2 regions of the Kitasatospora sp. NPDC093102 genome follow, and region 1 is predicted to be linked to the other one. Evidence: riboswitches for the same ligand, from Rfam matches in the RefSeq annotation. Region 1 holds a riboswitch; the other holds the start of a gene.
What was found. A riboswitch is a leader RNA that binds a small molecule or an ion and turns the genes downstream of it on or off. The one in region 1 is predicted to bind glycine.
Positions count from the first base shown of each region.

Region 1 (7,519 bases):
CCCCCGGGCGGAGCGGGAGACCGCCCGGGGGCCTTCAGCGCGTCGTGATCAGCACTCGATGACGTTCACGGCGAGGCCGCCGCGCGAGGTCTCCTTGTACTTGATCTTCATGTCGGCCCCGGTCTCCTTCATCGTCTTGATCGCCTTGTCCAGCGAGACGTGGTGCCGTCCGTCGCCGCGCAGCGCCATCCGGGCCGCGGTGACGGCCTTGACCGAGGCCATGCCGTTGCGCTCGATGCAGGGGATCTGGACCAGGCCGCCGACCGGGTCGCAGGTGAGGCCGAGGTTGTGCTCGATGCCGATCTCGGCGGCGTTCTCGACCTGCTCGGGGGTGCCGCCGAGGACCTCGGCGAGGCCGCCCGCGGCCATCGAGCAGGCGGAGCCGACCTCTCCCTGGCAGCCGACCTCGGCGCCGGAGATGGAGGCGTTCTCCTTGAAGAGCATGCCGATGGCGCCGGCCGCGAGCAGGAAGCGGACGATGCCGTCCTCGTCGGCGCCCGGGATGAAGTTCAGGTAGTAGTGGAGGACGGCCGGGATGATCCCGGCGGCGCCGTTGGTCGGCGCGGTGACCACCCGGCGGCCGGAGGCGTTCTCCTCGTTGACCGCCATCGCGTAGAGGGTCACCCACTCCATCGCGTTGGCCGGGCCGATCCCCTCGGCGCGCAGCGTCCGGGCCGCCGCGGCGGCCCGGCGGCGGACCTTCAGGCCGCCCGGCAGGATGCCCTCGCGGGTCATGCCGGCCCGCACGCACTCCTGCATCACGGACCAGATCTCCAGCAGGCCGGTCCGGATCTCCTCCTCGCTGCGCCAGGCCTTCTCGTTCTCCAGCATCAGGCCGGAGATGGACAGCCCGGTCTCCCGGGTGAGCCGCAGCAGCTCCTCGCCGGTGCGGAAGGGGTAGCGCAGCGCGGTGTCGTCGGGCTTGACCCGGTCCGCGCCGATCGCGTCCTCGTCCACCACGAAGCCGCCGCCGACCGAGTAGTAGGTCTTCTCCAGCAGGGTCGAGCCGTCCGCCGCGTACGCCCACAGGGTCATGCCGTTGGCGTGGTACGGCAGCGACCGGCGGCGGTGCAGGACCAGCTGGGTGTCCGGGTCGAAGTCGATGGTGTGCTCGCCGAGCAGGCTGATCCGCTTCTCGGCGGTGATCCGCTCGACGTCCTTGTCGGCCTGGTCGACGTCGACGGTGCGGGGCGAGTGGTTCTCCAGGCCCAGCAGGACGGCCTTCGGGGTGCCGTGGCCGTGGCCGGTGGCGCCGAGCGAGCCGTACAGCTCGGCGCGCACGCCCGTCACCCCGTCCAGCAGGCCTTCGGAGCGCAGTCGGCGGGCGAACATCCGGGCGGCGCGCATCGGGCCCACGGTGTGGGAGCTCGACGGGCCGATGCCGATGGAGAAGAGGTCGAAGACGCTGATGGCCACGGGTGGACGTCCTTGTCTGGTCTCGTGGAAGGACTTGCTGGCAGGGAGGGCTGACACGGGACGGGGCACCGCACGCACTGTCCAGTGTGCGCGGTGCCCCGGGATCCCAGGTGCGTCGGCGGGGTGAGGCCGGTCACCTGATCCGATGAGCCCGACCGAGCCGGACTACTCCTGGTTGGCCAGGTTCGGGTACAGCGGGTACTTCTCGGCCAGGGCGGTGACCCGGGCCTTCAGTGCGGCGGCGACGGTCTCGTCGAAGGCGGGCTTGAGCGCCTCGGCGATGACGTCGGCGACCTCGCGGAAGTCCTCGGCCCGGAAGCCGCGGGTGGCCAGGGCCGGGGTGCCGATGCGCAGGCCGGAGGTGACCATCGGCGGGCGCGGGTCGTTCGGGACGGCGTTGCGGTTGACCGTGATGCCGACCTCGTGCAGCCGGTCCTCGGCCTGCTGGCCGTCGAGCTGGCTGTTGCGCAGGTCGACCAGGACCAGGTGGACGTCGGTGCCGCCGGAGAGCACGGTGGCGCCGGCCTCGGCCACGTCCGCCTGGAGCAGGCGCTCGGCGAGGATGCGGGCACCCTCCAGGGTGCGCTGCTGGCGCTCCTTGAACTCCTCCGAGGCCGCGATCTTGAAGGCGACCGCCTTGCCGGCGATCACGTGCTCCAGCGGGCCGCCCTGCTGGCCGGGGAAGACCGCGGAGTTGATCTTCTTGGCGTACTCGGCCTTGGACAGGATGACGCCGCCGCGCGGGCCGCCCAGGGTCTTGTGGGTGGTGGTGGTGACCACGTCCGCGTAGGGCACCGGGTTCGGGTGCAGCCCGGCGGCCACCAGGCCGGCGAAGTGCGCCATGTCCACCATGAGCAGGGCGCCGACCTCGTCGGCGATCCGGCGGAACTCGGCGAAGTCCAGCTGGCGCGGGTAGGCCGACCAGCCGGCGATGATCAGCTTCGGCTGGTGCTCCTTGGCGAGGCGCTCGACCTCGGCCATGTCGACCTGGCCGGTCTTGTCGTCCACGTGGTACGCGGCCACGTTGTAGAGCTTGCCGGAGAAGTTGATCTTCATGCCGTGGGTCAGGTGACCGCCGTGGGCCAGGCTCAGGCCCAGGATGGTGTCGCCCGGCTGGATCAGCGCGAACATCGCGGCGGCGTTGGCCTGCGCGCCGGAGTGCGGCTGGACGTTGGCGTGCTCGGCGCCGAACAGGGCCTTGATGCGGTCGATCGCGATCTGCTCGACCACGTCGACGTGCTCGCAGCCACCGTAGTAGCGGCGGCCGGGGTAGCCCTCCGCGTACTTGTTGGTGAGCACCGAGCCCTGGGCCTCCATGACCGCCACCGGGGCGAAGTTCTCGGAGGCGATCATCTCCAGGGTGGTCTGCTGGCGGTGCAGCTCGGCGTCGACCGCGGCGGCGATCTCCGGGTCGAGGGCGTGCAGGGACTGGTTCAGAACCGTCATGGTGTGGTCTTCCCGGGGAGGAGAGGCGGGGGTGCCGCGCGAAGCGCGCCCTTGGAAGGGTGGTGGTGGTGACGGGTGGGCCGTGGAGGAGCGGGGCGGCCGTGGTGCTGCGGCCGCCCCCGCGGGGCTCAGGCCGAGTGGGTGAGCTTGTCGTACTCGTCGGCGCTGAGCAGCTCGTCGGTGGCCTCGACGCGCACCTTGAACAGCCAGCCGCCCTCGAACGGGGCGCTGTTGACCAGGGCGTTGTCGTCCAGGACGTCCTGGTTGACCTCGGTGATCTCGCCGGTCACCGGGGAGTACAGGTCGCTGACCGACTTGGTGGACTCCAGCTCGCCGCAGGTCTCGCCGGCGGTCACGGTGTCGCCGACCTCGGGCAGCTGCACGTAGACGATGTCACCGAGGGCGTCGGCGGCGTGCTTGGTGATGCCGACCGTGGAGACACCGTCCTCGGCGGCGGTCAGCCACTCGTGCTCCTTGGTGTACTGCAGGTGCTGGGGGTTGCTCATGGCGTCATTCTCCAGGATGGGAAGCGGGCACGGCGAAGCGGGCCGTCACTCGGACGGCTGCGACGTGCGGGTACGGGGGAAAGGCGGGCCCGGGAGGCCTCAGCGGGCGCGCTTGTAGAACGGCAGCGCGACGACCTGGACGGGCTCGTGCTTGCCGCGCACGTCCACCGCCACGGTGGTGCCGGGGGCGGCGTTGGCGGCGTCGACGTAGGCGATCGCGATCGGCTTGCCCAGGGTCGGGGACGGCGCGCCGGAGGTGATCCGGCCGATCGGCTCGCCCTCGGTGGAGACCACGGTGTACTCGGCGCGCGGCACCCGCTTGCCCTCGGAGACCAGGCCGACCAGCACCTTCGGCGGGTTGGTCTCGGCCGCGGCGGCGGCCTGCTCCAGCGCCTTGCGGCCGACGAAGGCGCCCTCGTTGGTGGTCTTGTCGAAGCGGACGACCCGGCCCAGGCCGGCGTCGAACGGGGTGAGGTCGGTGGACAGCTCGTGCCCGTACAGCGGCATGCCGGCCTCCAGGCGCAGCGTGTCGCGGCAGGACAGGCCGCACGGGACCAGGCCGTGGCCCTCGCCGGCGGCGGTCAGCGCCTGCCAGACCGGCTCGGCGTCGGCCGGGTGGCAGAAGATCTCGAAGCCGTCCTCGCCGGTGTAGCCGGTGCGGGCGAGCAGCACGTTGCGGCCGGCCACCTGGGCCGGGAGGATCGCGTAGTACTTCAGGCCGGGCAGGTCGGCGTCGGTGGTCTTCGCCAGGATGCCGGTGGCCTCCGGGCCCTGGACGGCGATCAGCGCGTAGGTGTCGCGGTCGTCGGTGACGACGGCGTCGAAGCCCTTGGCGCGGGCGATCAGCTCGTCGAGGACCAGCTGGGCGTTGGAGGCGTTGGCGACGACCAGGAAGGCGTCCTCGCGCAGGCGGTAGACGATCAGGTCGTCCAGGATGCCGCCGTCCTCGGCGCAGATCATGGTGTAGCGGGCGCGCAGCACGCCCAGCGCGGAGACGAAGCCGACCAGCGCGTGGTCCAGCATCTCGCCGGCCTGCGGGCCGGTGACGGTGATCTCGCCCATGTGTGAGAGGTCGAACAGACCGGCCTTGGTGCGGACGGCGAGGTGCTCCTCGCGCTCGCTGCCGTAGCGCAGCGGCATGTCCCAGCCGGCGAAGTCGGTCATGGTCGCGCCGAGGGCGCGGTGCAGCGCGTCGAGCGCGGTCAGGCGGAGGGACGACATGGCCAGGAACTCCTCGGTCGGGGCACTCAGGGGTGCACGCGCCGGGACCGGACCCGCTCGGGGCCGACCCTGCGCGCGGGCATGCGGCGGCGTGGGTCTCCCCATCTGTCGTCGAACCTGAGAGCTTCACCGCCCACCTGCCCACAGCTGTTTCCAGCTTGGGGGACAGCATGGCGGCTTGCACCGTGGGTGGGCGCACGACAGGGCCGGGCGCCGCTTTCCAGATGTGCCTAACCCGTGCGGTAGGGGTGCCTGAGAGATTCCGGGGAGGACTTGCTCCTTCGGCGCCGGCTGTGCCTGAGCGGCACTCCGGGCTCTCCCGCGCGGGTTCGAGCGGCCGGTATGGAGTTGTGGGGGCCCGCGGCGCATGCCGTCGGACGGGCACATCATGGCACGTCCGGGACGGCGAGGGGAGGGGGGACCCGGTCACACCGCCCGGCACCCGAACACGAGCCCTAACCTCACCTCCCGCACGCCTCTAGACTGCTGCGCGTCGGCACAGCAGAGGGCGGCCGAACGGCAGAGGGCGGAATCGGCGGCGCATGGGGTACCCGGTGGAGCAGCAGCAGGGGTGGGGCGGACCGGAGGAGGCGCCGGCGGGCGGCTCCTGGCCGGCCAACGAGCTTGAGCAGGTGCTGACCGCGGCCCTGGGCGACCCGGGCGCGACGCCGCGGGTGATCGAGGTGCTGGCCCGCAGTCAGGTGTGGGTGCCGCTGCCGGCCGGGGCCGACCCGCAGGGGCAGTCGCTGGACTTGCCGACCATCGAGCTGGGCGGCGACCTGTACGTGCCGGTGTTCTCCTCGCAGGAGGTGTTCCTCCAGCAGGCGCCGGGGATGGCCTTCGTGATCGCGCCGGTCCGGGAGTTCGCCCGCGGGCTGCCGCTGGGCCTGGGCATCGCGGTGAACCCGGAGGCGGCGGTGGGCATCCCGGTGCCGCCGCAGGGGGTCGCCGAGCTGCGCCGCGGTCCGCGCGAGGACCGCTGGGAGGCCGCTGCCGACGCTTCGGAGCCGACCGGCGGGCGGGTGGCGCTGCGCGAGCCGGTGCCGGGCGAGGACCCGGAGCACTTCCTGGCCGCCTGCCGGATCGAACTGTCGGTGCTGCCCGGGGTGCTGACCGCCCGCAGGGCGCTGGCCAGCGTCGAGGGCGAGCCGACCGTGATGTTCGTGGGCGTCCAGTTGGACCCCGCGGCACCGGCCGATCCGGCTGCGGTGAACGAGGCACTCGGGCGAGCGCTGGGAACCGCGCCGCTGCCCGGAGGCGTCCACCTCGTACTGCTCGACCTCGCCGACGACCCGGTGGTCGAGTGGCTGCTCACCCGGGTGATGCCCTTCTACACGAGGGTTTGAGCGGGGTTCGTATCAAAGGCACGTCGCCGTGGCGGTGGCCGGTGCCGCGCCATAGGGTGCGTGCAGACGGCCGACGGGCCGGCGGGTTGAGGGAAAGAGGCGCGGCGAGGTGGGCGCATGAGTGCGGGAACGGGAGCGGGCGGTGGGCCGGGGCCCTGGGGCCAGGCACCGGCCGGGCGCCCGGGGGCTGATCCCGGCGCGTTGGAGCGCGCCCTGCGCGACGTTGCGCCGGAGCGCTACGACGCGTACGAGCGGCTGCTGCACGCGCTGGCGGACGGCCAGGTCTGGATGCTGCTGTGGCACGGCACGCCGGGCAGCCCGGACGCACAGTACGGGAACATGGAGATCAGCGGCCACGGCTACGCGCCGGCCGTCACCTCGTCCGAGCAGCTGACCGCCTCCGGCTGGGCGCGGGCCCACGAGGTCATCTCCGGCCGGGAGATCGCGGCTTCGCTGTACCGCACCCGCTGGGGCCTGTGGCTCAACCCGCACGCGCCCGGCGGCGGCGTCGGAGTGCCCTGGGCGGACCTGCGGCGGATCGCCGCGGGCCTGGAGCGGCTGCCGGCCGGGCCGTTGAAGCTGAGCGAGCCGCAGCTGAACGCCCAGCCGTTCTTCGCGCTGCTGGAGCGGCAGGCCGGCGAGGTGCGGGCGGTGCGGGCGTTGCGCCGGGCCTGGGTGCAGCCCGCGGTGGGGGAGCCGTACCTGGCCATCGGCCTTGACTTGTACGAGAGTTCTCCGCCGGTGGTGGAGGCGGTGCGGGCTCTGATGCAGCGCGCGATCGCGGTGGCCCCGGAGGGGCTCGCGGTGTCCACGGTGGCGATGTCGGACGAGTACGACCCGGTGGCGCTGTGGATGCGCGCCAACGCGCGGCCGTTCTTCGACCGGGAGGCGGGCCGCCCGCCGACCGGCCCGTACCCGCCGGTGCCCCCGCCGCCGTACCCCGGGCAGTCGATGCCGGGCTACGCGTACGGCACCCAGCCGCCGGTGCAGGGCTGGCAGCAGCAGCAGCCGCAGCGGCCATGGCCCGGCTACCCTGGGCGCTGATTCCCAGAACCCATCCTCCGAAGCCGACTTGATTGTCCGTCAAGTCGGCTTCGATGCTTTCCGGACGAATTTCCGGACGTGCGACCCGGTCATCTTGACATGGCGGCTACAGCCATGTGAAGAGGTATATGCCGAAGATCCGGGAGGTGCATGCACACAGATCACAGTTGGGCATCTGTCGGTTGTCAGGGCTGGCGTAAGCCAGTTCGGATGGCAGAGAGTTCTGCGCAACGCACTGCGCGTACTGGAGCCCCACAAAGGTGAGCGCGCACGCCGACAGCCCGCCCACGCGACGCCCATCCCGCGTGGAGACAGTGCCTGTGCACGACGCACTGCCTCGACACCCGCTCCTCCTAAGCACCTCCGCACGTCCGCAGCCGCACCGCCGAAGCCGGCGACCGGCACCCGTGGGCCGGCCACCGTCGGCGAGGGGACCAACTGACCATGACCGCATCCGTGACCACCGCCGGGAACGAACCGGAGGCACCCGCCGCCGCGAGCCCGGCCAAGAAGATCGAGGGCCGCTCCCTCGGCCAGATC
Region 1 covers NZ_JBFBFA010000003.1:424,071-431,589, forward strand. Annotated here, with positions in the region: gene AB0O11_RS07510 (L-serine ammonia-lyase) at 49-1,416, opposite strand; gene glyA (serine hydroxymethyltransferase) at 1,582-2,862, opposite strand; gene gcvH (glycine cleavage system protein GcvH) at 2,991-3,368, opposite strand; gene gcvT (glycine cleavage system aminomethyltransferase GcvT) at 3,468-4,589, opposite strand; glycine riboswitch at 4,820-4,921, opposite strand; gene AB0O11_RS07530 (enhanced serine sensitivity protein SseB C-terminal domain-containing protein) at 5,132-5,935, shown strand; gene AB0O11_RS07535 (enhanced serine sensitivity protein SseB C-terminal domain-containing protein) at 6,053-6,979, shown strand; gene AB0O11_RS07540 (ABC transporter permease) at 7,424-7,519, shown strand, end outside.

Region 2 (7,519 bases), on a different contig from region 1:
GTGACCTCTTCGACGGCCTCGGCGATCTCCTTCTCGGTGAGCGCGGCGCGCTCGGCGTCGCTGACCGGCGTCCGCTCGACCCGGACGCGCTCGCGGACCACCGGGACGCGGCGCTCGACCTGTTCGGTCGTCACGTACTTGCGCAGCTTCGCGGTGCCGAGGGTGTGCCACTCGGTGGTGATGTCCAGCCGCTCCTCGCGGCAGGTGATCTCCACCGGGCTGCTGGGGGCGGCGCCGGCCTTCTCGGTGGTGGTGGTCGCCGCGCGGGCGTCGGTGGGGGTGGATGCGGGATGCGGCCTCGGTTCCGCGGCGGGTGTGGCGGTGGGATGCAGCCTTGGTCCCGCGGTGGGGGCGGCGGTGGGGGTGGAGGTGGGATGTGGCCTCGGTTCCGCGGCGGGTGTGGCGGGTGTGGCGGGTGTCGCGGTGGGAGCGGAGGTGGGATGCAGCCCCCTTGGTCCCGCGGCGGGTGTGGCAGGCGCGTCGGTGGGGGTGGATGCGGGATGCGGCCTCGGTCCCGCGGCGGGTGTGGCGGGTGTCGCGGTGGGGGCGGAGGTGGGATGCAGCCTTGGCCCCGCGGCGGGTGTGGAGGTGGGCTGCGGCTGCGGCCTCGGTCCCGCAGTGGGTGCGGCAGGTGCGTCGGCGGGGGCGGCGGGGGGCGCGGCCGGCGGGAAGGTGGTGGCAGCCGTGGGGGTGCCGAGGTTCCGCATGTCGGCCTCCGGGGGGGTCCTGGGTGTGTCGGCGATTGGGGGTGCAGCGGCAGCGGGGGTTCTGGCCGGGGCGGCTTCGGGGGAGTGCTCGGAGGTGTGGAAGGTGAGCGACTTGGCCGGGGCTGCCGCGGCCGTCGTGGTGGCGGCCGCGGTGGTGCCGAAGTCGAGGTCGGGCTGCTCGGCGTGGCTCACGTCATTGCCGTCCGGGCGGCCGTCCGCCAGGGTGTCGAGCCCGTAGTAGCGGTAGAGCTGGAGCTCCTGGGCGGGTGACAGGTGCTGGCCGACGCCGAAGTCCGGCGACTCCTTCACCAGTGACTTGTCGTACGGCACCCGGAGTTCGTCGCCGGAGAACTCACTCGTGGTCAGCGGGACGAAGGCGTCCCGGCCGAAGATGCCGGTCCGGACCGCGGCCCACTCGGGCCGGCCGGTGGCGTCGTCCAGGTAGACCTCGTCGACCGTGCCGATCTTGTCTCCGTTGCGGTCGACGGCTTTGTGACCGATGAGGTCCCGCGGGTCGATGTCGGTCTGCACTCTTTCCTCCCGTGCACTGGGCCTGCGGAACTCCCGCAGGAAGGCGGTCGAAGCGCCCGTTCCGTCCATCACTTCACACCAAAAGCCATGAATCGGACGGGTGCGACCGGGGTGCGCCGGACGGGCTGCTCGTTGGACCGTCCGGGGGACGCGCGTAGACCCCGAGTGACCTGACGCACCCGTGATCGGGGGGCCTCCCGCTGGTACCCTGGGCGACGACCGCAGAGCCCGCTCGGGAGAGTCTCCGACTGCGAAAACCGCTGGTCGGAGCGCCGAAGGAGCAACTCCTCCCCGGAATCTCTCAGGCATCCGTACCGTGTGGGGTAGGTCACTCTGGAAAGCAGGGCAGGGGCGTCGGCACGGGAGCCGGCGATCACCACCCTCACCGACGGTGCAAGCCGGCGGAGCGCCCACAGCGCCCCGTGCGGGTGAAGCTCTCAGGTCCCGATGACAGAGGGGGAGGCCTGTCGGGTTCGCTCGCCCAGGCTGGTCCGCTGTCCGCAGCGGTGAAGGCCGGCCGGCGTGCGTACCCCCGCCGGTCCGTGACCAGGAGGCCTCGACCACCATGAACGCCCAGCCGAACGCGGGACGCCCCACCGGCGCCTCGACCCTCACCGAGCTTGAGCTGGCCAGCCCCTTCGAGAACCGCCACATCGGCCCCGACGCCCCCGCGCAGGAGAAGATGCTGGCGTCCGTCGGCTACGGCTCGCTGGACGAGCTCGCCGCCACCGCGGTGCCCGAGGCGATCCGCTCCATCACCGCCCTGGACCTGCCCGCGGGCCGGACCGAGGCCCAGGTCCTCGCCGAGCTGCGCGAGCTGGCCGGCCGCAACCAGGTGCTCCAGCCGATGATCGGCCTGGGCTACTACGGCACGTTCACCCCGCCGGTGATCCTGCGCAACGTCATGGAGAACCCGGCCTGGTACACCGCCTACACCCCGTACCAGCCGGAGATCTCGCAGGGCCGCCTGGAGGCGCTGCTCAACTTCCAGACCGTGGTCTCCGACCTGACCGGCCTGCCGACCTCCGGCTCCTCGCTGCTGGACGAGGGCACCGCGGCCGCCGAGGCGATGGCGCTGGCCCGCCGCGTCACCAAGGTCAAGGGCGGCGTCTTCCTGGTCGACGCCGAGACCCTGCCGCAGACCGTCGCGGTGATCAACACCCGCGCCGTGCCGACCGGCGTCGAGGTCGTCGTCGCCGACCTGTCCGAGGGCATCCCGGCCGAGATCGCCGAGCGCGGTGTCTTCGGCGTGCTGCTCCAGTACCCGGGTGCCACCGGCGTGGTCCGCGACCTCGCCCCGCTGATCGAGCAGGCGCACGGTCTGGGCGCGATCGTCGCCGTCGCCGCCGACCTGCTCGCGCTGACCCTGCTCAAGTCCCCGGGTGCGCTGGGCGCCGACATCGCCTGCGGCACCTCGCAGCGCTTCGGCGTGCCGATGGGCTTCGGCGGCCCGCACGCCGGCTACCTGTCGGTGCGCGCCGAGTACGCCCGCTCGCTGCCCGGCCGCCTGGTCGGCGTCTCCGTCGACGCGGACGGCAACCGCGCCTACCGCCTGGCGCTGCAGACCCGCGAGCAGCACATCCGCCGCGAGAAGGCCACCAGCAACATCTGCACCGCCCAGGTGCTGCTCGCCGTGATGGCCTCGATGTATGCCGTCTACCACGGCCCGGACGGCCTGGCCGACATCGCCCGCCGTACCCACCGCTACGCCGCCGCCCTCGCCGAAGGCCTGCGGGCCGGCGGCGTCGAGCTGCTGCACGGCGAGTTCTTCGACACCGTCACCGCCGTCGTCCCGGGCCGCGCCGCCGAGATCGCCGCCGCTGCCCGCGCCAACGGCATCAACGTCCACCAGGACGGCGCGGACCGGATCTCCGTCTCCACCGACGAGACCACCACCCGCGAACACCTGGCCGGCGTCTGGGCCGCGTTCGGCGTCCCCGCCGTCGAGGTCGCCGAGGCCGCCGAGGCGCTGCCCGCCGCGCTGCTGCGCGAGGACGAGTACCTGACCCACCCGGTCTTCCACAGCCACCGCTCGGAGACCGCCATGCTGCGCTACCTGCGCCGCCTGTCGGACCGGGACTACGCGCTGGACCGCGGCATGATCCCGCTGGGCTCCTGCACCATGAAGCTCAACGCGACCACCGAGATGGAGGCGGTGACCTGGCCGGAGTTCGGCCAGCTGCACCCCTTCGCGCCGATCGACCAGGCCCAGGGCTTCCTGACCCTGATCCGCCAGCTGGAGCAGCAGCTGGTCGAGGTGACCGGCTACGACGCCGTGTCGATCCAGCCGAACGCGGGTTCGCAGGGCGAGCTGGCCGGCCTGCTCGCCGTGCGCGCCTACCACCACGCCAACGGCGACACCCAGCGCGACGTCTGCCTGATCCCGTCCTCGGCGCACGGCACCAACGCGGCCTCCGCGGTGATGGCCGGCATGCGCGTGGTCGTGGTGAAGACCCTGGTCGACGGCGACGTGGACGTCGATGACCTGAAGGCCAAGATCGAGAAGCACCGCGACAACCTCGCCGTGCTGATGGTCACCTACCCGTCCACCCACGGCGTGTACGAGACCCAGATCACCGACATCTGCGCCCTGGTGCACGAGGCCGGCGGCCAGGTGTACGTGGACGGCGCCAACCTGAACGCCCTGGTCGGCCTCGCCAAGCCGGGCAAGTTCGGTGCGGACGTCTCGCACCTGAACCTGCACAAGACCTTCTGCATCCCGCACGGCGGTGGCGGCCCGGGCGTCGGCCCGGTCGCGGTGCGCGCCCACCTGGCGCCGTACCTGCCGAACCACCCGCTCCAGGCGGAGGCCGGCCCGGCCACCGGCGTGGGCCCGATCTCGGCCGCGCCGTGGGGTTCGGCGGCCATCCTGCCGATCTCCTGGGCGTACGTCCGGCTGATGGGCGGCGAGGGCCTCAAGCACGCCACCCAGGTCGCGGTGCTGAACGCCAACTACATCGCCAAGCGCCTGGCGCCGCACTTCCCGGTGCTCTACACCGGTCCGGGCGGGCTGGTCGCGCACGAGTGCATCATCGACCTGCGCCCGCTGACCAAGGAGACGGGCGTGACGGTGGACGACATCGCCAAGCGCCTGATCGACTACGGCTTCCACGCGCCGACGATGTCCTTCCCGGTGGCCGGCACGCTGATGATCGAGCCGACCGAGTCCGAGGACCTGTACGAGATCGACCGGTTCTGCGACGCGATGATCACCATCCGGGCCGAGATCGACAAGGTCGGCTCGGGCGAGTGGTCGGCCGACGACAACCCGCTGCGCAACGCCCCGCACACCGCCGCCACGCTGGCCGGCGACTGGGCGCACGGCTACTCGCGGCAGGAGGCGGTCTTCCCGGCGGGCGTCAACCCGGCGGACAAGTACTGGCCGCCGGTGAGCCGGATCGACGGCGCGTACGGCGACCGCAACCTGGTCTGCTCCTGCCCGCCGCTGGACGAGTACGGCGTCTGACCGGTCCGGGCCCGAGGATGTCCGGGCCGACGGCAGGGCCCCGGCGGAGCTTCCGCCGGGGCCCTGCCCGTTGCGCTGGTCGAGTCGGCGGCTGCCCCCGCCGTACGGCCGGACCGGGTGGTCAGGCCGCGTGGGCGATGGGGCGGCGCGGGGCGATCACCCGGCCGTCGGGCAGCAGTTCTCCGGTGTCCTCGAACAGGACGACGCCGTTGCAGAGCAGGCTCCAGCCCTGCTCCGGGTGGCGGGCCACCGACGCGGCCGCCTCGCGGTCCTCGGACTCGGCCGACGGGCACTCAGGACGGTGCTGGCACATACGCGTACCCTCGCTTCGCTCTGCGATCCTCCCCGTGGTGCGGTCGCCGGAGGTCGTGCCGTCCGGAGCCGCCGTGGTGGTCGGATCCTGTCCGCGCGCCGGCCAGGTGTGGACCGGCGCTCAAGTGGGTAGGACAGGTGGTCCTTCCACGCTGCTTCCCAGTGTCGGCATCTGCGGACCCGCGCGCAGGGATTTCGTGACATGCGCCACAACTCCCGGGCACAGATCACCCGTTCAGGTGGGGCCGACGGGAAAAGGCGCCCCAGCGGGTCAGTCGGGGCATGGCCCGATCGGGCCATGCCCCGACTGACCCGGGTGGGTGGTCGCCGTTCGGGTGACGGGCTTCGGGGTGGAGGTGCGGGCACGGCCGAGGGCCGCCGGGCAGGTGGGCCCGGCGGCCCGTGGGGCGCCGGCGGGTCAGGAGGAGCCGAGCAGCAGTGGCCTGGCGAGCGGGGCGCGGGCGAGCAGCGGCAGCAGTTCGGCGGCCGGGCAGGCGCGGTGCGCGGTGACGCCGAGCGGGGCCGGGGCCAGGGGGATCAGCAGGTCGGCGGCCGGGCCGGCGTCGGGGCTGTGCAGCCAGAGCGCCGTGGCGTACTGGCCGGGGAAGGTCAGCAGCCGGGGCTGTCGGCGGGTCCGGGAGCCCTGGGCGAGCTGCCAGGCCTCGCGCAGTGCCCGGACCGTCGAGTCGAGGTAGGGGCCGGCGGTGAAGTGGGAGAAGCTGTGGCCCTCGGCGCTCTGCACCACCTCGGCGGCGGCGGCCACCTCGGCGCCGTCCTTGATCAGGAAGCGCCAGCCGGTGCGGCGGGCGGCCGGGAGCTCCGGGCGCGGGCCGTTCAGGACGTGCACCGCGAGCGGGTGGGCGGGGAGCAGTGGGCCGGTCGGATGGCGCAGCGCTGCGGCGGCGGGTTGGCGCAGCGCGGTCTCCGAGTCGAGCGCGCCCAGGACCGCGCGCAGGGCGCTCGGCGGGGGCTGAGGGGGTTGCAGAGTCATGGCGGGGTCCGCCTCTCCAAGCGAGATCGGCGTGCGAATGCGGCATACCGGCGTGGCGCGGCGACGCGTCTTCGGTGACGGGGCCCGGCCGTGTCCGGTTGTGCAGGATCGCGGTGCCGGCACGGTCGTCGCCGTCGACGAGGGCTTCGGGGCGAGGCGGACCGGCCGGAGCGCTGTGCAAATTCGAACAGGTGCGCAGGGTGATCTGTTTATCACAGGCCGTGGTGCCGAGCAAGTCCACAGTTCTTCTGATTTTCCGTCAGATGCCTTGCAATGCAAGCCAGTACGCGCGTTCGGGTATCGATCTTCGAGGTGGGCATGATGCTTGCACGGTCGGTCGACCGGGTGCTCGACGGGGTGGCTCTGGAGGAGGGGACCGTGGGCGAGAAGGTCGTGGCGACTCGGGCGGAACTGGCGGACCGGCAGCTGTACCGGCGCAAGCTCCACACGTGTCTCGAAGCGCTCGGACGGATGCTCCGGGAGGACCGCTTCGACCGGCCGCGGGCGGTGATGGGCCTGGAGATCGAGCTCAACCTGGCCGACGAGCAGGGCCTGCCGGCCATGAACAACGCCCAGGTGCTGAGCGCGATCGGATCCAGCGACTTCCAGACCGAACTGGGCCGGTTCAACATCGAGGTCAACATCACGCCGCACCGGCTCTGCGGGCACGTCTTCGAGGAACTGCGCGAGGAGATCGACACCGGTCTGCGCTACGCCGACCGGCAGGCGGCCGAGGCCGGCGCCCGGATCGTCATGGTGGGCATCCTGCCGACCCTGGAGCACGGCCACACCGGGCTGGACGCGATGAGCCACAACCAGCGGTACAGCCTGCTCAGCGACCAGATCCTGGCCGCCCGCGGGGAGGACATCGCGCTGGACATCGAGGGGGTCGAGCGCCTCCAGCTGGAGTCGATCACCATGGTGGCCGAGGCCGCCGCCACCTCGCTCCAGCTGCACCTCCAGGTGACCCCGGAGCGGTTCTCCTCGGTGTGGAACGCGGCCCAGGCGATCTGCGGGCCGCAGCTCGCGCTCGGCGCCAACTCGCCGTTCCTGTTCGGGCGGGAGCTGTGGCGGGAGACCCGTCCGGTGCTCTTCCAGCAGGCCTGTGACACCCGTACGGCGGAACTCAAGGCGCAGGGCGTGCGCCCGATCACATGGTTCGGCGAGCGCTGGGTGGACTCGGCGTACGACCTGTTCGAGGAGAACCTGCGGTACTTCCCCGCGCTGCTGCCGATCTGCGACGACGAGGACCCGCTGAAGGTGCTGGCCTCCGGCGGGGCGCCCAGGCTCGCCGAGATGCGGCTGCACAACGGCACCATCTACCGCTGGAACCGCCCGGTGTACGACGTCGCGGGCGGGGTGGCGCACCTGCGGGTGGAGAACCGGGCGCTGCCGGCCGGACCGACGGTGGCCGACACGCTGGCCAACGCCGCCTTCTACTACGGGCTGGTGCGGGTGCTCGCCGAGCAGCCCAGGCCGGTCTGGACCCGGCTTCCGTTCGAGCGGGCGGAC
Region 2 covers NZ_JBFBFA010000036.1:60,717-68,235, reverse strand. Annotated here, with positions in the region: gene AB0O11_RS30605 (YsnF/AvaK domain-containing protein) at 1-899, opposite strand, end outside; partial or broken gene AB0O11_RS30600 (PRC-barrel domain-containing protein) at 933-1,238, opposite strand; glycine riboswitch at 1,462-1,565, shown strand; gene gcvP (aminomethyl-transferring glycine dehydrogenase) at 1,804-4,704, shown strand; gene AB0O11_RS30590 (DUF5999 family protein) at 4,826-5,017, opposite strand; gene AB0O11_RS30585 (hypothetical protein) at 5,435-6,007, opposite strand; gene AB0O11_RS30580 (glutamate--cysteine ligase) at 6,386-7,519, shown strand, end outside.
Region 2: linked by a shared signal. The riboswitch ahead of gcvP (aminomethyl-transferring glycine dehydrogenase) and the one ahead of gcvT (glycine cleavage system aminomethyltransferase GcvT) in region 1 are both predicted to bind glycine.